One region of the Mesorhizobium bavaricum genome, then DNA from elsewhere that is predicted to be linked to it. Evidence: riboswitches for the same ligand, from Rfam matches in the RefSeq annotation. Region 1 holds a riboswitch; each other region holds the start of a gene.

Region 1 (7,115 bases):
GCTGTTCGGCGCCATCTGGCTGTTGTGCGACGCACGGGCACGCAGCCGGCTTGCCACGCCTTGGCCATGGCTTGGGCTCGCCGTTTTCGTCGCTGTCGCAGCGCCGCTGGCCGTCGAGCTCTACCGCATCGATTTCCTGCCGCTGACATATGCCGCCTGGCGCGATCAATGGGTGCTGGCCCATCGCTCCCGCTTCTATTACATCGGCGTCCAGATGGCCGGGCTCTGCGGCTTTGTCCTGGTGCTGGCGATATCAGGGCTGCTGCGGCGCTCGCCCCCGCCGCAAGAGCCCGTCGGGCGCGGTACGCTGGTCTATCTCCTGTGGATGGGGGTTGGCCCGGCGATCCTCGTCATGGTGGCGTCCCTGTTCGCCGGCGTAGGCGAGGCCTGGGGCGCGCCGATGTACAATCTTGCTGGCGTTGTGGCGCTGGCTCTGCTGGGCCACCGTCTCGGCGACGTCGAGATGCGAAAGCTGGCGATCTGCGCGCTCATCTTCATTGTCGGCATCTCCGGTGCCTATGCGGGCATCCGCTGGACGAAATGCAATCTGCGCGGGCGCATGGACGCCGTCTGCTGGCCGGCGCAGAAGATCTCGGATGAGGCCGAGGCCGTCTGGCACGCGGCGACGCCCGATCGGCTCGACATCGTTGGCGGCCATGGCCTTCTTGCGCCGCTGGCGGGCCTTAATGCCTATGACAAGCCGTCTATCTTCACCGACCTGAGCATGCAGTACGCCCCCTGGATCACCAAGGAGCGGCTGCGCGACCACGGCATACTCCTGGTCTGGCCTGGGCGCGACGTGCCAGCTCAGCTGCAGGCGTGGGTGGGCAACGTCCCGGTCAAGACTGTTCTTTTCGACTGGTCGCTCAAGGCGCCGCCGGTGGCGATCAGTTTTGCCGCCGTTCCGCCCGGCGCGCCGCAGTTGCCGAGTGCGATCGACAGCCTCGCCCAAACGAGCAACTGAAGCAGGTCGGCCGGTCCGCTGGACGAAGCAAGCGACAATGCCCATTTATGGGGAGATCCAAACTTGCTTTTGCGCAATTCCAGACGGAAAAACCGCTACACTTTTCCTGGAATTGCTTTTGAGGAGACGTGATATGGCGACTTCGACCGAACGTGCAGTGCTTGCCGGCGGCTGTTTCTGGGGCATGCAGGATTTGATACGGCGCTATCCCGGCGTCATCTCCACCCGTGTCGGCTACAGTGGCGGCGACGTACCAAACGCCACCTACCGCAACCATGGCTCCCATGCCGAGGCCATCGAGATCAATTTCGATCCTGCCATCATCAGCTATCGCACGCTACTGGAGCGCTTTTTCCAGATCCATGATCCGACGACCCGCAACCGCCAGGGCAACGATGTCGGGATGAGCTATCGATCGGCGATCTACTACACCAGCGATGAGCAGAAGCGCGTTGCCGGAGACACCATCGCCGATGTCGACGCCTCCGGCCTGTGGCCGGGCAAGGTCGTCACCGAGGTCGCACCGGTCGGCGACTTCTGGGAAGCCGAGCCCGAGCATCAGGACTATCTGGAGAAATATCCCAGCGGCTACACCTGCCACTTCGTCCGGCCGGGCTGGAAGCTGCCGGTTCGCGAGAAGGCGGTTTCGTAGGGTTCACAGGATCGGGGCCAGGCCCCGATCCACGCCTTGCCGATTGCCGCAGATCAAGCCTGCTGCGTCGGATAGAGCGTCAGGATGTTGACGTTGACCCTTGGCGGCTGCGAGACCGCGTAGAGCATGGCGGCGGCGATGTCCTCGCTCTCCAACTGCTCCATGTCGCCCAATCTTTGCTCGACCGCCATCCGCACATCGTCGCGCATGTTGGCGGTGAATTCGGTTCTGACCGCGCCGGGTTCGATCACTGTGACGCGGATACCGTCCTTGCCGATTTCGCGGCGCAGCGATTCCGCCATGGCGCTGGCCGCATGCTTGGTGCCGGAATAGACCACCGATGGATGGATGTAGCGGCCGGTGCCGGACGAGACGATGACGATGTGCCCCGATCCCTGCCGTTTCATCGCCGGCAGCGCCGCGTTGATCGCGTAGAGCAGACCCAGAATGTTGATATCGACCATTTCCCGGTATTCGCCGGTGGTGGTGTTCTGGAACGGGGCGGCGACGCCGACACCGGCAACATTGAACAGCATGTCCAGCCGGCCATAGTCTTCCAACACGCGCCGGACCATGGCGGCTGCCTGGGATTCATCGGTGATGTCGGCCTCGATGGCCAAGGCTTCGCCGCCGTTGTCGCGGATGCGTGTGGCCAGATCGTCGAGCCGCTGCCGGCGCCGCGCCGCGATGGCGACGATCGCGCCTTGCGCCGCCAGCGCCAGCGCGGTTGCCGCGCCAATGCCCGAGGAGGCGCCGGTTACCAGGACGATTTTTCCATTGAGTTTCCGCATGTTCGTTGCTCCTGCTCAGAAGGAGATTCAAAGGCATTCGGTGCCGATCCTGCTCGGCACGTTGGAGCCATATCCTCAATCTGGACTGCAGACGCCCTACGGAGAATATGATAGAATATCATCATACTCATTGGAGAATCCGGTATAATGCGCGGTAGCGAGTATGCGGAACTGAAGGCCTTTGCCGCTGTCGTCGCGCATGGCAGCTTCGCCCGTGCGGCTGAAGATCTCCGGATGTCGGCGTCGACGCTCAGCCAGACGATCCGTCAGCTCGAAGCGCGGCTTGGCCTGCGCCTGCTCAACCGCACGACCCGCAGCCTCTCGCTGACTGAAGCCGGCGCGCGCCTGCATGCGCGCTTCGCGCCGGCCATGGCCGAGATGGAGGCGGCGGTCGGCGATGCGACCGCCTTGCGCGACACGCCGGCCGGCATCTTGCGCGTCCATATGCCAAGCGTTGCCGCCGCCACCTATCTGGAGCCGGTGCTCGGCCGTTTTCACCAGGCATGGCCGGACATCGTGCTCGATGTGACGATCGACGATGCGGCCATCGATATTGTCGAGGCCGGCTATGACGTCGGCGCCAGGCTAGGCGAATTTCTCGAAGCCGACATGGTCGCCGTGGCGCTTGGCGGCACGCTGCGCCAGCTCGCCGTGGCCTCGCCGGACTACATCGCCCGTTGCGGATCGCCGTCGGCACCGGTCGATCTGCTCCAGCACCGCTGCATCAATTGGCGCCGGCCGGGCAGTGCTGGCCTCTATCCCTGGGAATTCGCCAGGGATGGCCAGTGGTTCTCGGTCGCGGTCAACGGCCCGCTTGTCGTCTCCAGCCGCGACATGGCGATTGCCGCCGCTGTGCAGGGTGTCGGCATCGCCTTCTGGGCGGAAGACCTCGTGCGCCCGCTGATCGATGCCGGCCAACTGGTGTCGCTGCTGGATGATTGGTGCGCGACCTTTCCCGGCTGGTTCCTCTGCTATCAGAAGCAGCGTCATACACCACCGGCCGTGCGCGCCTTCGTCGATTTCATGCGCCATGCGCATGCCGGCCGCCAGACGCTGCCAGCTGGTTGAGCGTTTGTCGCTCGAACGGCCCGGGTTTCGGTTGCGGCAGCGAAGGTTGCCGACAAACTCCGGTCCGGCAGCACCGACGGTTTGCGCTCAGGGCCTGGGCCTGGCGCAATGCTTTTGGCGCAGAGCACCGAAAAAACGGCTTTCGCTTCAGCTCGAATGGTGCTTTAACCCGCGCATCCACAGGGGTGCTCCGTACGGTCGGGGCTGAGACGGGGGCGGCAAGCCCACAGACCCTAGAAGCTGATCTGGGTAATACCAGCGGAGCGAGGCGGGCGATGTTTTCAGGCGCACAGATTTCCCTATATCCCATGGCCGACGATTTCGTCGGTGTCATCCTTGGCGCGCTGGGCGCGCTCGATCCCTACCGCGACCGGCTCAGGATCGAGACCGACGACATCTCGACCTTGTTGGTCGGGCCGCCCGAAGTGCTGTTTCCGGCGATCCGGGACCTGTTCGTGGCGGCGGCACGCAGCGGCAAACATTGCGTGCTGTCGGCCACCATCTCGCGCGGCTGCCCCGGCGAGCCGGATGATCCGATCTGCAGCTCCGATGCGCTTGGCGGACCTGCCAGGCCACTCGGCCCGCGCAAGGACGCGGCAATCGCGGCGGTGCGCGGCGCGGCCGCCACCGGCCAGCCGGCGGCAGCGCAGTTCTCGCTCTATGTGATGGGCACCGACGACCACATGGACGAGATCTACGGCTGCATCGATTTTCTCAAGCAGTCCGGCGTCTATGAGCGCTCGAAGCATTTCTGCACGAAATTGCGCGGGGATGCCGGCGCGATCTTTTCGGCGCTCGACGAGGCCTTTTGCCGCTTCGGGCCCGGCGCCGGCCACGTAACCCTCGACGTCACGGTCTCGGCCAACAGCCCGTCGGCCGTCTGAGCCAGCCGCGCTTTCGCGCGACCTCGTCAAAGGTTATGTCCGTGGCCTCACCATCAGTCGCTTCGCGCCCGATCGCGAGCCTTGTTGTCAAGACAGCACCAGCCGTGATCTCGGTCGGGCTGCTGCTTCTGGCGTGGCAGCTCTACGCCACGTGTTCCGGCATCAAGCCGACGACGCTGCCGGCGCCGTCGCGCGTGTTCGAGCAGGCGGTGCTCAATCGCGAGGTGCTGGTCGACAATGCCATTCCCACCATTCGCGCCACGCTGATCGGCTTTGCCTTTTCACTCGGCGCTGCTTTTGCGCTGTCGATGCTGGTCGATTTCTTCCAGCCGCTGCGGCGTGCGCTGTTTCCCGTTTTCATCGTCAGCCAAACCTTGCCGCTGGTGGCGATCGCGCCGCTGGTGGTGCTGTGGTTCGGCTTCGGGCTGACGCCCAAGATCATGCTGGTGGCGCTGGTCACCTTCTTTCCGATGCTAGTGGCACTGGTCGAGGGCTACGAGGCGACGGAGTCCGAGATCGGCCAGATGCTGCGCGCGATGGGGGCAGGGCGCTGGCGCGTCTTCGTGCTGGCGCGGCTGCCGTCGGCGCTGCCCTATTTCTTCGCCGGCCTGAGGATATCCATCACCTATGCCGTGGTCGGCGCCATCTTCGCTGAATATGCCGGTGCGGCGAAGGGGCTGGGCATCTACATGCTCAACGCCAAGAACAATTTCCGCCCCGATCTGGTGCTGGCCGCCGTCGGTGTCAGCGCTGCGCTGACACTTGTCCTGTTCGCGTTGACGGTGCTGCTGCAGCGGCTTGTCATGCCCTGGGAACGGGCCGCCGGCAAGCAACCCGCCGGCATGGGGCCGCGGCCATGAGCAGGCTCGAGCTGCGGCATGTGCGCAAGGCCTTCGGCGGGCTCGACGTGCTTGCCGGCATTTCGCTCTGCGTCGGCGCCGGTGAATTCGTCTCCATCCTTGGTCCATCGGGCGCCGGCAAATCGACGCTGTTCCAGCTTCTGACCGGCGCGCAGCACGGCGAGGGCGAGATGTTCTTCGACGGCGCGCCGCTCGACGACTACGGCAGGCATTTCGCATTCATGCCGCAGCGTGACGCGCTGATGCCGTGGCGACGCATCCTCGACAACACGACGCTCGGGCTCGAAGTGCAAGGCGTCAGGCGCAAGGCGGCGCGGGCGCGCGTCGCGCCGCTGTTTGCCGAATTCGGGCTTGCCGGCTTCGAGCGGCATTTTCCGGCGCAGCTGTCGGGCGGCATGCGCCAGCGCGCGGCGCTTTTGCGCACCGTGGTGCAGGAGCGCGACATGCTGTTGCTCGACGAACCGTTCGGCGCGCTCGACGCACTGACCCGCACCGCCATGCAGCGCTGGCTGGAACAGATGTGGCGGCATCACCGCTGGACGGCGCTGCTGATCACCCACGATGTGCGCGAAGCCGTGTTCCTGTCCGACCGAATCTATGTGTTGTCGGCACGCCCGGCCCGCATCGTCCGCGAAATCAAGGTGCCGCTGCCGCGGCCGCGCGATCCCACCGGAGTGGCCGCGCTGCAGGCAAGCACGCTTGAAGCCGAGATTCTCGACATCATCCTCAATCCCGGACCCAACCCACACCCATCCAAAGGATACGATCATGACTGACTTGACGCGCCGGCAAGCCTTGTTGCTGACCCTTGCCACGGGTGTTCCACTCATTGCCGGAGCGGGCCGGGCTCAAACGCAATCGGCGGTACAAAAGGTCACCGTCGCACTAGACTGGACGGTCAACACCAACCACATCGGGCTGTTCGTCGCCCGCGACAAAGGCTTCTATTCCGAAGCCGGACTCGAGGTCGACATCCTGCCCTACAGCGATACTGGGGCCGGCACGCTCGTTGCCAACCGCGTCGCCGATTTCGGCATCAACGGCACCATCAGCCTGTTCACCCAGAAAGCCGCCGGAGCTGACCTGAAGGGGGTCTATGCCGTGGTGCAATCCGAAACCGGCCGGCTGGTGTTCAACGCGTCGCGCAGCGAGATCAAAAGCCCGAGAGACCTTGACGGCCTGACCTATGGCGGCTTCGGCAGTGCCTGGGAAAACGCGCTGATCGGCACCATCATCCGCCACGATGGTGGCAAGGGCAAATTCGAGACGGTGACGCTCGGCACTTCGGCCTATGAGGCGCTGGCCAACGGTTCGGTCGATTTCACGCTGGAGGTCTCGACCTGGGAAGGTGTCGAAGCCGAGTTGAAGGGCGTCAGGCAGCGCAGCTTCATCTATGCCGACCATGGCGTGCCTGACGAGCACACGACACTGATCTCTTCGAGCGAAGCCTATCTCCAGGCAAACCCCAAACCTGCGGCCGCCTTCGTCCAGGCGACGCGGCGCGGCTACCAGTTCGCCGTCGACCATCCCGATGCGGCTGCCGCAATTCTGATCGCCGCCAACAAGGACGCGCTGACCAATCCGGCACTGATCGAGGCTTCGCTGAAGGCACTGATCGACGGCCATTACCTGCGCAGCCAAAACGGCGCCATCGGCACCATGGATCCGGCGCGAATGGACGCGATCGGCGACTACCTCTTCGCGTCCGGCATTCTGCGCGATGCCGACGGCAATCCGACCAAATCACGCCCGGATTTCGGGGGGTATTTCAGCAATACCTATCTGGGGTAGGTGACCAATCTGCCCCTGAGGGGAAGACCAGGAACTCGGGTGGTAGCCCAGTTGCTGGCGATCCAATAGAGCAGGGCGGTTTTGACATGTTCGCCCCGGCTCGCC
Region 2 (7,115 bases), on a different replicon from region 1:
CTTCGTGCGTCTGCACCGTCAGCGCGGCGACAGCAAGGCAGGTTCGCACGCCAATCGATGAGATCGTCTCGATGTCACGCGCAATTCCGGCTCCGCCGCTGGAGTCCGAGCCACCGACGACGAGCACATAAGGGTCTCGCCTCAGCGCCATCGGCCTGTCTTTTCGATCCATTCCCGCGTGCGCGCTTCGGGGTCGTCGTTCAGCGTGATGTCGGTCACCACCGCCGCGCTGTCCGCGCCAGCCGCAAAGACACCGTTGAGCCGGTCCGGGTTGAGACCACCAATGGCGACCAGGGGAATCGGTGCGACCCGGCGCTTCCACTCGCCGATCCGTTCGAGTCCTTGCGGCGCCCATTTCATCTGCTTCAGGATGGTCGGGTAGATGGGGCCGAGCGCGATGTAGTCGGGCTCGGCGGCCATGGCCGTTTCCAGTTCGATATCATCATGGGTGCTCAGTCCGAGCCTCACGCCGGCTGCCCGAATCCGCGAACGGTCGGCGGTCTGCAAATCCTCCTGGCCGAGGTGGACGAAGTCGCAGCCTTCCTCGATTGCCAGGCGCCAGTGGTCGTTGACGATGAGCTGGCAGTGGTGCTGGGAGCACAAGGCCTTTGCCTTGCGGATTTCGGTGCGCAACCCGGCCTGATCCATGGTCTTGATGCGGAGCTGAACCAGCCTGACGCCGAGTGGCACCAGCCGCTCGATCCAGGCAGCGCTGTCGACGATCAGGTAGAAGGGATCGAGCTTCATGAAAAAACTGCCCTGCCAATTGTCGGCGTAGATGGCAAGGCGACGTCGCGCGGTTCGAGCATTCCCGAGTTGAAAGCTTCACGACCGGCCTCGACTGCCTTGCCGAACGCACGCGCCATGCCGACCGGATCAGCCGCCCTGGCGACCGCCGTGTTCAGGAGCACGGCGTCAAAGCCGAGCTCCATGACGGTTGCCGCATGCGACGGCCGTCCGAGCCCCGCATCCACAATCAGTGGGACATCGGGGAAATGTCCGCGCATCGAGCGCAACGCCATGATGTTGACCGGCCCGAGCGCGGAACCGATCGGTGCGCACCACGGCATCAAGACCTTGCAGCCCGCCTCCAGCAGCCGCTCGGCGACAACAAGGTCGTCGGTGGTGTAGGGAAATACCGCAAAACCGTCCTCGCACAGGATGCGGGCGGATTCGACCAGGCCGAACACGTCCGGCTGCAGCGTATCGTGGTTGCCGATCACTTCGAGCTTGATCCAGTTGGTGCCGAAGACCTCGCGCGCCATTTTCGCGGTCGTGACCGCTTCCTTGACGGAGTGACAGCCAGCAGTGTTGGGCAGGATTCTGACGCCGAGCGAGCGGATCAACGACCAGAATTGTTCGCCGGCCCTACCGCCCGCCATCTCACGCCGCAACGAGACGGTCATCACCGACGTGCCCGACGCCTTGACCGCATCGGCAAGGATGGCCGGCGAAGGATATTGAGCGGTACCGAGAAGCAGGTGGGAAGGGAGCGTCGTTCCAAGGAGATCGAACATGGTCAACCGCCCTGCATGGGTGAGAGGATTTCGATCCGGTCGCCGTCGCTCAACTGGAATTCCGCGCGGTTGGCTTTGTGCACGAGATCGTTGTTGACGGCCGTTGCCAGCCAATCGCCCTCATAGTCGAGCGCGGCAAGCAGCTCGGCCAGTGTGGTGGCGGCAACCTCATGCACTTCGCCGTTGACCATCAGTTTCATGCGCAAGCTCCTTGGTTCCTTGATTGAAAACCAGGTCGGCCGCCTGGCGCGCCATGGCGGGGGCGAGAAGAAAACCATGGCGATAGAGCCCGTTGATCGCGACGGTGCTTCCACATGCCTCGACACGCGGCAGGTTGTCGGGAAAGGCCGGACGGACGCCGGCGCCGGTCTCAATGATGCCAGCCTCGCCGAAGGCCGGATGGAGAGCATAGGCCGCGCCCAAAAGCTCCATCATCGAACGCGCCGTGACCGGTCCTGTGGACTGGCTTTCGATCATCGTCGCGCCAACCATGAAACGGTGATCGGTACGCGGCACCACGTAGAGCGGAAAGCGCGGATGAAGCAGCCGGACCGGGCGTGACAGCGAAATGTCCGGCGTGCGCAGGATCAGCATCTCGCCGCGAACGCCGCGCAGGCCGTCGTCTTCTGCCGCCATCCCCGTGCAGTCGATCCGGCGATCGAAACCGGAAATGTGCCGGGCATCGGCGCCGAAGCGGAATTCGACACCCATGGCAGCGAGCCTGTCATGAAGTGCCCCCATCGCGTGGCGCGGGTCGAGATGAGCCTCATCGGGGAATAACAGTCCGCGCCGGAAGCGGCCGGCGAGGTCGGGTTCCAGGAGCGCAATCTCATCTTCATCGACACGCCGATGGCCGGACGTGCGGCTGGCGAACCGGTCAAGCTCGCCCGCATCGCGCGGTGCAGCAACAACCAGTGTTCCGGCCCGTGTCACCTGGCCGGGCAGTACCTCGTTCCACCAGTTGGCAGCGTCGCGGCCCAGGTCCAACACCGGCTGCTCAGCGCTTTCACGCTCGCACCATGGCGCCAGCATGCCGCCGGCGAACCACGATGCGTTGCCACCGATGCCATGCCGGGTCTCGGCGACTGTGACTGTCGCGCCGCGGGCGGCGAGCTCGAAGGCGGCGGTGAGGCCGGCGACGCCGGCCCCTTTGATCAACACCCTCATGACGGTTCCGGCGCCTCTGGCATGAGCGGTGCGTCGGTCTCGTCTACCGGCAGGTAGAGATCGCCGCCCTCGCGGTATTTCGCGGCCATTGCCGCCATGCCCTCTTTCTGTGCCTCGGCGCGGATGTCGTGAGAGATACGCATGGAACAGAATTTCGGCCCGCACATCGAGCAGAAATGCGCCAGCTTGTGCGCCTCCTTAGGCAAGGTCTGGTCGTGGAAGGACCGCGCGGTTTCGGGGTCGAGAGACAGGTTGAACTGGTCCTCCCAGCGGAACTCGAAGCGCGCGCGGGAAAGGGCATCATCCCTGACTTTCGCGGCCGGATGGCCCTTCGCCAGGTCGGCGGCATGGGCGGCGATCTTGTAGGTGATCACGCCAATCTTGACGTCGTTGCGATCGGGAAGGCCGAGATGCTCCTTGGGCGTGACGTAGCAGAGCATGGCCGTGCCGAACCACCCGATCATCGCCGCGCCGATACCTGAGGTGATGTGGTCATAGCCCGGCGCGATGTCGGTCGTCAGCGGCCCAAGCGTATAGAACGGCGCCTCGCCGCACACAGCGAGCTGCTTGTCCATGTTCTCCTTGATCTTGTGCATCGGCACGTGGCCGGGCCCCTCGATCATCACCTGGCAGTCCTTTGCCCAGGCGATCTTCGTCAGCTCGCCGAGCGTTTCCAACTCGGCGAATTGCGCCGCGTCGTTGGCATCGGCGATCGAGCCGGGACGAAGGCCGTCGCCGAGGGAAAAGGACACATCATAGGCACGGCAGATGTCGCAGATTTCCGCGAAATGCTCGTAAAGGAAGCTTTCCCGGTGATGGTGGAGGCACCATTTGGCCATGATAGAGCCGCCGCGCGAGACGATGCCAGTGACCCGGTCGACGGTCAGCGGGATGTAGTGCAGCCGCACGCCCGCATGGATGGTGAAATAGTCGACGCCTTGTTCGGCCTGTTCGATCAGCGTGTCGCGATAGACCTCCCAGGTCAGATCCTCGGCGACGCTGCCGACCTTCTCGAGCGCCTGGTAAAGCGGCACGGTGCCAATCGGCACCGGTGAATTGCGCACGATCCAGTCGCGGATGTTGTGAATGTTGCGGCCGGTCGACAGATCCATCACCGTATCGGCGCCCCAGCGGATCGCCCAGACCATTTTTTCGACCTCCTCGGCCATCGACGATGTGACCGCTGAATTGCCGATATTGGCGTTGATCTTCACCAGGAAATTGCGGCCGATGATCATCGGCTCGCTCTCGGGATGATTGATGTTTGCGGGAATGATCGCCCGTCCGCGCGCCACCTCCTCGCGCACGAATTCCGGCGTGACGAAATCAGGAAGCGCCGCGCCGAAGCTTTCGCCGTCGCGATGCAGCTTGCCGCACAGGCTCTCGCGTCCGAGGTTCTCGCGGATGGCGACGAACTCCATTTCGGGCGTGATGATGCCGGCACGCGCATAGGCGAGCTGTGTCACCGCCTTGCCGGCCTTGGCCCTGAGCGGCCGGTTGCGTAAGGGAAATTCCGGCGTCAGGCGCTCACCCGTGACAAATCCATTGTCTTCGGGCTGGACATGGCGGCCGTCATAGGCTTCGACATCGCCGCGCGCCGCGACCCATTCGTGGCGAAGCCGGGCAAGGCCCTTGTCGATGCTGGTTTCGACAGTCGGGTCGGTATAGGGGCCTGACGGATCGTAGACGGTGACAGGCGGCTCCCCGGCTGTCGGATGGACGGAGATTTCGCGCATCGGCACTTTGATGTGCGGATAGAGGACGCCAGACTTGTGGATCTTGCGTGAGGCGGGCAGTGGTCCCGTCGACACGGCGGGGGTGAGGGCATTCATCTTGAGGCTCCTTTGCTCGTGCATTGGAGACCCAGTTCTGTGCCGGAAGGATGAAAAGACGCTTTGCTCGACCTGCCGAAACAGGACCTCGGGCGTAAACTCCCGCAAGCGCTTGCACCGTCCCTACGCCAGTATGAACTGGATCAGGTTCAACGGGTCACTGCGCCGCGAAAGCCAGCAGTATCTCAGCCCCTTGCCGGGACTCCCCTGGTGAATGCTCCGAATTGAACGAGCCGGCGCTATCTTGTCAAGCGCATTCGGCCGGAGGCTTGGCCCGAGGCGGCGATCGGCGACCAATCAACCCTGGGGAAGCGCGCGCACGTACCGAGAGCAAGTCACGCCTGGAGGAGCGCGAAGCACCGGCGATAGGCGAGCCAGCATGCGGATTCGAAACCTTTTCCAGCACGGCATTTTCGGGCTTTCTTGGCCGACGTTGCTGCCGACAACTGGATGTCCGTCTACGTCATCGGCGTGGGCTAGACGCCCCGTTTGTTTCCCCAGAGCAGAACATGAAGCTGCGGCAGTACACGCGCCTCGAACCACCTGTCACGGGTCACTTTTTCGACCAGCCATTCCATGCGTTTCATCACACCGGCCATGTCGATCAGCACGTCTTCGTTACCGGGACGCGGCGGCGTGTGATTGCCAGGCTGGAGATAGACGGGTAATCGCGGGTAGCGCGCCGCGGCGTCTTTGGCATAGGCATAGTCATCATCGTCGAAGACGACGAGCTTGAGCGTCATCTGCGGCTTATCCTGCGCCGCCTCGACGCAGGCGTCGAACGCGGCCCAATCCGTCGTCATTTCGCTTGAGGGCGGCTTGGGGCTGAGCACCAGCACGTCGAGATCCGCGAACCATTGCTTGGACACCGAGCCTTGGGTTTCCAATGCAAAGCGGTAGCCCTCACCATGCCCGCGGTCGATTAGCGGTCCAAGCGGCTGGATGGCCGGATTGCCGCCCGATAGCGACACCATCACGGGCTGACCGCGGGAAAGCGCAATGACCTTTTGCCAGACCGCATCGGTTGACATCATCTCCCAATCATGGCGGAAGCGACTGTCCACCGCATGCAGGCTGTCGCACCAGGAACAGCGATAATCGCACCCGCCCGTTCTTACGAACACCGTGGGCAAGCCGATCAGCATACCTTCACCCTGAATGGTCGGCCCAAAAATCTCGCTGACGCGGATTCCGGGATGCAACGCGCAAGTCATGGCCGGTATTCCGCCCAGGTTTTCGGCGTCTCGCTCACCCGCACGGCGGAGGTTTGTGGTAGCCGCACCTTGCACCAGTCGTAGAAGTGCCTGGCCAGACATTCCGCTGTGACACGGTCATGCCCCAGAACGTCGTTAAGATGCCGATGGTCGAACGTCCCATCGATGTAGTGTTTGAGCGCCGCCAGGTCGTGGTAGTCGCGCACAAAGCCATGTTCGTTCAGTTCGCCACCTGAAAGCTCCACCACGACGATGTAGTTGTGGCCGTGTAGACGCGCGCACTGATGATCTGGTGGCAAGGAGGTGAGCTGATGCGAGGCCGAGAAGTGGAACTCTTTGGTAATGCGGAACATCACGCGCTCCTTGTCTGGATAGCGTGCAGCCAGAAGTCCGCGTCCTCATAATCTGTCGGGTCGGCAATGCCGGCCAGATCGAATGCTTCGCGCCGATCGACGCATGTCCCACAGCGACCGCAATGACGTGCGCCGCCCTTGTAGCAGGACCACGTCGCCTCGAACGGTGTGGCGTACTTTGCCCCCTCGCTGACGATGTCGGCCTTCGACATATTCACATAGGGAGCGTAAAGGCGGATATCGGCATAGCCTGCGAGCGCATGGTTCTGCATCGTCTGAAACGCGTCGATAAAAGCGGGCCGGCAATCGGGATAGATGAAATGATCTCCGCCGTGGACGGCAGTGGCCACCGCATCGGCCTTCTGCGCGGCGGCAACCGCGAACGCGATAGCCAGCATGATGGCGTTCCTGTTCGGCACCACCGTGATCCTCATGGAGTCTTCGGCATAGTGCCCGTCGGGCACGTCCACATCATCGGTCAGCGCCGAGCCGCTCAGGTTCCGGCCGACATCGCGGATATCGACGATCTGGTGCGGAACACCCAGCCGCTTGGCGCAGATAAAGGCGAAGCCGAGTTCCTTTTTGTGCCTCTGGCCGTAATCGAACGAAAGCAGGCCAATGAGTTTCTGCTCGGTCGCCACCTTGTGAGCGAGCGAAACAGAGTCCAATCCGCCGGAGCAGATGACGAGGGCATTCATGGTTTGAGTCCTTGTTTTGACCGGGTAAGGCTGCGACCGGAGATTTCTCTGCGTTCCCCGTACTCCACGGAGCCGGTTTTGTGAATGGGGGTGGACGCGACTGAGGCGCACGTACCTTGGTGTCAGGGCACCCAACATGGCTTGCACGCGATTAGTCGCATCTTCGACGGCTGGCGGCTGGGGCCGGCACTGCGTATAGGCGTATAGGCGGATAGACGATAGAGAAATCAGCCAATATCACGTCCCGGATTGGGGCGATGCCGTTCAGCTCGCTCATTTCTCTGCCGATATCATCGAGGATTACAAGCGCCTAAATGCATTGCGGAAACGCGTG
Region 3 (7,115 bases), on a different replicon from region 1:
AGCTCAAGCTTGCCCACCCGGGTGACGAGGGTGCGGCCGTAGTAACCCGAGCGATACCCAAGGCGCTCAGGCGTGCGTTCGCCCTTCGAAGCACCCAGCGCCTCCTCCATCTCGGCCTCGAGACCCTCCTGCATTACCGCACGGATCACTTCGTGCAGCCCCTCCGGATTCGAAAGCAGAATGTCTTTGACGGCAGCGCTGGTCGACTTACCTTCTGTCTTGGTCATGGTGGCGTTCCTTCGCGGGAATCGGTGACGTTGAACATCACCAGCCTGCCATGACCGCCCTCTCTCAGCGAATTTGCAGAACTCTCAGCACACTACCTAGGAGTAGACCCACGATCGCCTGCCAGACTTGATCGGAGCGTTGGATACGTTCGGCCCGATCAGCTTATCGGCCCGATGTCCTTCGATCCGGCAAGCGCATCGAAAACATGTTGCTTGGCTTGGCGCACGCTCGCTTCCAGCGACGCTCCAAGAGCAAGCGAGGCGGCGACTGCGCTGGCCATCATGCAACCCGTTCCGCGCATCCCACGAGGCAAGCGGGGCGCCTCGAACCGAACTGCAGGTTGGTTCGGCTGCAAAAGCACGTCGACGCAACGGGTTCCTTGTGCATGGCCGCCCTTGACGAGTACGGCGGTCCTCACCGTCCTCGATAGCTCTTCAGCCTGACGACAAGCCCCTTCTTCGTCCGCGGCCGGTGACGAGCCGGTAAACGCAGCCAGCTCGACCAGGTTAGGCGTTACAAGCCGGCAGATCGGCATCAGATCGTGGCGCAGCATATTAATGGCATCGTCCGCCAGCAGATTGCGTCCCGAGGTAGAGGCCAGGACCGGGTCGAGTATCACAGGCACTTGGCGGTTGACCAAAACAGCGCCGACTGCCTCAACAGCCGCCGATGTCCCAATCATGCCTATCTTGACGGCCGCGACAGCGTTGGCAGCGAACGCGGCGCGCATCTGAGCGGCGACAAGCTCCGACGGCACAAGCTTGACGTGCTCGACAGCCGAGTGCGTCTGGACTGTCACGGCGGTGATGGCAAGACAACTGCGCAGCCCGAAGGCGGAAACCGTTTCTATATCGCGGGCAATTCCAGCTCCACCGCTGGAGTCCGACCCGCCAACGACAAGCACATGCGGTTCTCGCCTCAGCGCCATCGCTCCGTCTTTTCGATCCATTCTCGTGTGCGCCCTTCGGGATCGGCATTCAGCGTGATGTCGGTGACCACCGCCGCGCTGTCGGCGTCAGCCGCGAAAACTCCGTCGAGCCTGTCAGGGTTGAGACCGCCAATGGCGACCAATGGGATTGGCGCTACCCGATGCTTCCATTCTCTGATCCGTTCGAGTCCCTGCGGCGCCCATTTCATCTTCTTCAGGATGGTCGGGTAGATGGGCCCAAGCGCGATATAGTCAGGCTCGGCGGCCATCGCCGTGTCCAGTTCGACACCATCATGCGTGCTCAGTCCGAGCCTCACGCCGGCTACCCGAATCCGCGAACGGTCGGCGGTTTGCATATCCTCCTGACCGAGATGAACGAAGTCGCAGCCTTCCTCGATGGCCAGTCGCCAGTAATCATTGATGATGAGCTGGCACCCGTATCGAGCGCACAAGGCCTTCGCTGTGCGGATCTCAGCGCGCAATCCGGCTTCGCCCATGGTCTTGATGCGAAGCTGCACCAGCTTGACGCCGAGCGGCACCAGCCGATCGATCCAGGCTGCACTTTCGACGATCAGATAGAAGGGATCGAGCTTCATGAAAAAACTGCCCTGCCGATCGTCGGTGTCGACGGCACGGCGACGTCGCGCGGTTCGAGCATTCCCGAACTGAAAGCTTCACGACCGGCCTCGACCGCCTTGCCGAACGCACGCGCCATGCCGACTGGATCGGCCGCCCTGGCGACCGCCGTGTTCAGGAGCACGGCGTCAAAGCCGAGTTCCATGACAATCGCCGCGTGCGACGGTCGCCCGAGCCCTGCATCCACAATCAGCGGGACGCCAGGGAAATGTCCGCGCATCGAGCGCAGCGCCGTGATGTTTATCGGCCCGAGGGCGGATCCGATCGGTGCGCACCACGGCATCAAGACGTTGCAGCCCGCCGCAAGCAGCCGCTCGGTGACGACTAGGTCGTCGGTGGTATACGGGAATACATCAAAACCGTCCTCGCAAAGGATTCGGGCGGCTTCGACAAGGCCGAACACGTCCGGCTGCAGTGTGTCGTGGTTGCCGATCACTTCGAGCTTGATCCAGTTGGTTCCGAACACTTCGCGCGCCATTTTTGCGGTGGTGACCGCTTCCTTGACGGAGTGACAGCCGGCAGTGTTGGGCAGGATTCTTGTGCCGAGTGCGCGGATCAGCGACCAGAATTTTTCGCCGGCTCTGCCGCCTGCCATCTCACGGCGCAGCGAGACGGTCACCACCGATGTGCCCGACGCCTTGACCGCATCGGCAAGGATGGCCGGCGAAGGGTATTGAGCGGTGCCGAGAAGCAGGCGTGAGGCAAGCGTCGTTCCGAGAAGATCGAACATGCTAGCCTCCCTGCATGGGCGAGAGGATTTCGATCCGGTCGCCGTCGCTCAACTGGAACTCCGCGCGGTTGGCTTTGTGCACGAGATCGCAGTTGACGGCCGTTGCCAGCCAATCGCCCTCATAGTCGAGCGCGGCAAGCAGCTCCGCCAGCGTGGTGGCGGCAACCTCATACGCTTCGCCGTTGACCATCAGTTTCATGAGTAAGTTCCTTGGTTCCGTCTTGACTGAAAACCAGGTCGGCCGCCTGGCGCGCCATGGCGGGGGCGAGAAGAAAACCATGGCGATAGAGCCCGTTGATCGCGACGGTTTCGCCGCTCATTTCGACGCGCGGCAGATTGTCGGGAAAGGCTGGACGAACACCGGCACCGGTCTCAACGATGCCTGCCTCGCCGAACGCTGGATGGAGGGCATAGGCGGCGCTCAGAAGCTCCATCATCGAACGGACCGTGACCGGTTCTCCGGATTGGCTCTCGACCATCGTCGCGCCGACCATGAAACGGTGGTCGGCGCGCGGCACCAGATAGAGCGGCAAACGCGGATGAAGCAGCCGGACCGGGCGTGACAGCGAAATGTCCGGCGTGCGCAGGATCAGCATCTCGCCCCGAACGCCGCGCAGTCGGTCATCGACCGCGGCCATTCCCGTGCAGTCGATCTCGCGGTCGAATCCCGTCATGTGCCGGCCGTCCACTCCGAAGCGGAATTCGACGCCGCTTCCGGCGAGTTTTTCATGCAGCGCCGCCATTGCACGACGTGGGTCGAGATGGGCTTCACCCGGGAGGAACAGCCCGCGACGGAAGCGGCCGGCGAGATCGGGCTCCAGGAGCGCAATTTCGTCTTCGTCGACCCGCCGATGGCCCGAGGTGCGGCTTGCAAACCGGTCGAGTTCGCCTGCATCCCGCGGCATCGCCAAAACGAGCGTTCCGGCCCGCGTGACATGACCCGGCAGCACCGCATCCCACCAGTCGGCGGCATCGCGTCCGAGATCCAGCACCGGCTGTTCGGCGCTTTCGCGCTCGCACCAGGGCGCGAGCATGCCGCCGGCCATCCATGATGCGTTGCCGCCAAGGCAGTGCCGGGTCTCGGCGACGGTCACCGCCGCCCCGCGGGCGGCGAGTTCGAAGGCAGCAGAGAGGCCGGCGACGCCGGCCCCTTTGACCAGCACCCTCATGACGGCTCCGGCATCTTCGACAAAAGCGGTTCGCCGTCCACCGGCATATAAAGACTGCCGCCCTCGCGGTATTTCGCCGCCATCGCCGCCATGCCCTCTTTCTGCGCCTCGGCCCGGATGTCGTGGGAGATGCGCATCGAGCAGAATTTCGGCCCGCACATGGAGCAGAAATGCGCGACCTTGTGCGCCTCCTTCGGCAAGGTCTGGTCATGGAAGGAACGCGCGGTTTCGGGGTCGAGCGACAGGTTGAACTGGTCCTCCCAGCGGAACTCGAAGCGCGCGCGGGAAAGGGCATCATCCCTGACTTTCGCTGCCGGGTGGCCCTTCGCCAGGTCGGCGGCATGGGCAGCTATCCTGTAGGTGATGACGCCAATCTTGACATCGTTGCGATCGGGAAGGCCGAGATGCTCCTTGGGCGTGACGTAGCAGAGCATGGCCGTGCCGAACCACCCGATCATCGCCGCGCCGATACCTGAGGTGATGTGGTCATAGCCCGGCGCGATGTCGGTCGTCAGCGGCCCAAGCGTATAGAACGGCGCCTCGCCGCACACAGCGAGCTGCTTGTCCATGTTCTCCTTGATCTTGTGCATCGGCACGTGGCCGGGCCCCTCGATCATCACCTGGCAGTCCTTTGCCCAGGCGATCTTCGTCAGCTCGCCGAGCGTTTCCAACTCGGCGAATTGCGCCGCGTCGTTGGCATCGGCGATCGAGCCGGGACGAAGGCCGTCGCCGAGGGAAAAGGACACATCATAGGCACGGCAGATGTCGCAGATTTCCGCGAAATGCTCGTAAAGGAAGCTTTCCCGGTGATGGTGGAGGCACCATTTGGCCATGATAGAGCCGCCGCGCGAGACGATGCCAGTGACCCGGTCGACGGTCAGCGGGATGTAGTGCAGCCGCACGCCCGCATGGATGGTGAAATAGTCGACGCCTTGTTCGGCCTGTTCGATCAGCGTGTCGCGATAGACCTCCCAGGTCAGATCCTCGGCGACGCTGCCGACCTTCTCGAGCGCCTGGTAAAGCGGCACGGTGCCAATCGGCACCGGTGAATTGCGCACGATCCAGTCGCGGATGTTGTGAATGTTGCGGCCGGTCGACAGATCCATCACCGTATCGGCGCCCCAGCGGATCGCCCAGACCATTTTTTCGACCTCCTCGGCCATCGACGATGTGACCGCTGAATTGCCGATATTGGCGTTGATCTTCACCAGGAAATTGCGGCCGATGATCATCGGCTCGCTCTCGGGATGATTGATGTTTGCGGGAATGATCGCCCGTCCGCGCGCCACCTCCTCGCGCACGAATTCCGGCGTGACGAAATCAGGAAGCGCCGCGCCGAAGCTTTCGCCGTCGCGATGCAGCTTGCCGCACAGGCTCTCGCGTCCGAGGTTCTCGCGGATGGCGACGAACTCCATTTCGGGCGTGATGATGCCGGCACGCGCATAGGCGAGCTGTGTCACCGCCTTGCCGGCCTTGGCCCTGAGCGGCCGGTTGCGTAAGGGAAATTCCGGCGTCAGGCGCTCACCCGTGACAAATCCATTGTCTTCGGGCTGGACATGGCGGCCGTCATAGGCTTCGACATCGCCGCGCGCCGCGACCCATTCGTGGCGAAGCCGGGCAAGGCCCTTGTCGATGCTGGTTTCGACAGTCGGGTCGGTATAGGGGCCTGACGGATCGTAGACGGTGACAGGCGGCTCCCCGGCTGTCGGATGGACGGAGATTTCGCGCATCGGCACTTTGATGTGCGGATAGAGGACGCCAGACTTGTGGATCTTGCGTGAGGCGGGCAGTGGTCCCGTCGACACGGCGGGGGTGAGGGCATTCATCTTGAGGCTCCTTTGCTCGTGCATTGGAGACCCAGTTCTGTGCCGGAAGGATGAAAAGACGCTTTGGCCGCCTGCTCGAAACAGGACCTCGGGCGTAAACTCCCGCAAAGCGCTTGCACCGTCCCTACGCCAGTATGAACTGGATCAGGTTCAACGGGTCACTGCGCCGCGAAAGCCAGCAGTATCTCAGCCCCTTGCCGGGACTCCCCTGGTGAATGCTCCGAATTGAACGAGCCGGCGCTATCTTGTCAAGCGCATTCGGCCCGAGGCGGCGATCGGCGACCAATCAACCCTGGGGAAGCGCGCGCACGTACCGAGAGCAAGTCACGCCTGGAGGAGCGCGAAGCACCGGCGATAGGCGAGCCAGCATGCGGATTCGAAACCTTTTCCAGCACGGCATTTTCGGGCTTTCTTGGCCGACGTTGCTGCCGACAACTGGATGTCCGTCTACGTCATCGGCGTGGGCTAGACGCCCCGTTTGTTTCCCCAAAGCAGAACATGAAGTTGCGGCAGTACGCGCGCCTCGAACCACCTGTCACGGGTCACTTTTTCGACCAGCCATTCCATGCGTTTCATCACACCGGCCATGTCGATCAGCACGTCTTCGTTACCGGGACGCGGCGGCGTGTGATTGCCGGGCTGCAGATAGACGGGTAATTGCGGGTAGCGCGTCGCGGCGTCCTTGGCATAGGCATAGTCCTCATCGTCGAAGACGACGAGCTTGAGCGCCATCCGCGGCTTATCCTGCGCCGCCTCGACGCAGGTGTCGAACGCGGCCCAATCTGTCGTCATTTCGCTTGAGGGTGGCTTGGGGCTGAGCACCAGCACGTCCAGATCCGCGAACCATTCCTTAGGCACCGAGCCCTGGGTTTCCAATGCAAAGCGGTAGCCCTCACCATGCCCGCGGTCGATCAGCGGGCCAAGCGGCTGGATGGCCGGATTGCCGCCTGACAGCGACACCATCACGGGCTGACCGCCGGAAAGCGCAATGACCTTTTGCCAGACCGCGTCGGTTGACATCATCTCCCAATCATGGCGGAAGCGACTGTCCACCGCATGCAGGCTGTCGCACCAGGAACAGCGATAATCGCACCCGCCTGTTCTTACGAACACCGTGGGCAAGCCGATCAGCATGCCTTCGCCCTGAATGGTCGGCCCAAAAATCTCGCTCACGCGGATTCCGGGCTGCATTGCGTTAGTCATGGCCGGTATTCCGCCCAGGTTTTCGGCGTCTCGCTCACCCGCACGGCGGAGGTTTGTGGTAGCCGCACCTTGCACCAGTCGTGGAAGTGCCTGGCCAGACATTCCGCCGTGACACGGTCATGCCCTAGAACGTCGTTAAGATGCCGATGGTCGAACGTCCCGTCGATGTAGTGCTTGAGCGCCGCCAGGTCGTGGTAGTCGCGCACAAAGCCATGTTCGTTCAGTTCGCCACCTGAAAGCTCCACTACGACGATGTAGTTGTGGCCGTGTAGACGCGCGCACTGATGATCTGGTGGCAAGGAGGTGAGCTGATGCGAGGCCGAGAAGTGGAACTCTTTGGTAATGCGGAACATCACGCGCTCCTTGTCTGGATAGCGTGCAGCCAGAAGTCTGCA

What was found. A riboswitch is a leader RNA that binds a small molecule or an ion and turns the genes downstream of it on or off. The one in region 1 is predicted to bind thiamine pyrophosphate.
Region 2: it holds a riboswitch for thiamine pyrophosphate, as region 1 does, so the genes downstream of both, thiC (phosphomethylpyrimidine synthase ThiC) here and AC1RZR_RS16690 (YkoF family thiamine/hydroxymethylpyrimidine-binding protein) in region 1, are expected to answer to the same signal.
Region 3: it holds a riboswitch for thiamine pyrophosphate, as region 1 does, so the genes downstream of both, thiC (phosphomethylpyrimidine synthase ThiC) here and AC1RZR_RS16690 (YkoF family thiamine/hydroxymethylpyrimidine-binding protein) in region 1, are expected to answer to the same signal.

The regions. Positions count from the first base shown of each region.
Region 1 is NZ_CM165566.1:3,388,225-3,395,339, forward strand. It holds gene AC1RZR_RS16670 (glycosyltransferase family 39 protein) at 1-964, shown strand, start outside; gene msrA (peptide-methionine (S)-S-oxide reductase MsrA) at 1,098-1,616, shown strand; gene AC1RZR_RS16680 (SDR family oxidoreductase) at 1,670-2,407, opposite strand; gene AC1RZR_RS16685 (LysR family transcriptional regulator) at 2,555-3,475, shown strand; TPP riboswitch at 3,647-3,760, shown strand; gene AC1RZR_RS16690 (YkoF family thiamine/hydroxymethylpyrimidine-binding protein) at 3,751-4,359, shown strand; gene AC1RZR_RS16695 (ABC transporter permease) at 4,395-5,219, shown strand; gene AC1RZR_RS16700 (ABC transporter ATP-binding protein) at 5,216-5,995, shown strand; gene AC1RZR_RS16705 (ABC transporter substrate-binding protein) at 5,988-7,010, shown strand.
Region 2 is NZ_JBXAYV010000002.1:95,787-102,901, reverse strand. It holds gene AC1RZR_RS36730 (hydroxymethylpyrimidine/phosphomethylpyrimidine kinase) at 1-151, opposite strand, end outside; gene AC1RZR_RS36725 (thiamine phosphate synthase) at 142-747, opposite strand; gene AC1RZR_RS36720 (thiazole synthase) at 744-1,517, opposite strand; gene thiS (sulfur carrier protein ThiS) at 1,520-1,717, opposite strand; gene thiO (glycine oxidase ThiO) at 1,686-2,684, opposite strand; gene thiC (phosphomethylpyrimidine synthase ThiC) at 2,681-4,516, opposite strand; TPP riboswitch at 4,619-4,735, opposite strand; gene queE (7-carboxy-7-deazaguanine synthase QueE) at 4,993-5,730, opposite strand; gene queD (6-carboxytetrahydropterin synthase QueD) at 5,727-6,083, opposite strand; gene queC (7-cyano-7-deazaguanine synthase QueC) at 6,083-6,781, opposite strand.
Region 3 is NZ_JBXAYV010000001.1:513,681-520,795, reverse strand. It holds gene AC1RZR_RS35240 (IS256 family transposase) at 1-227, opposite strand, end outside; gene AC1RZR_RS35235 (hydroxymethylpyrimidine/phosphomethylpyrimidine kinase) at 386-1,156, opposite strand; gene AC1RZR_RS35230 (thiamine phosphate synthase) at 1,147-1,752, opposite strand; gene AC1RZR_RS35225 (thiazole synthase) at 1,749-2,522, opposite strand; gene thiS (sulfur carrier protein ThiS) at 2,524-2,721, opposite strand; gene thiO (glycine oxidase ThiO) at 2,690-3,691, opposite strand; gene thiC (phosphomethylpyrimidine synthase ThiC) at 3,688-5,517, opposite strand; TPP riboswitch at 5,621-5,737, opposite strand; gene queE (7-carboxy-7-deazaguanine synthase QueE) at 5,983-6,720, opposite strand; gene queD (6-carboxytetrahydropterin synthase QueD) at 6,717-7,073, opposite strand; gene queC (7-cyano-7-deazaguanine synthase QueC) at 7,073-7,115, opposite strand, start outside.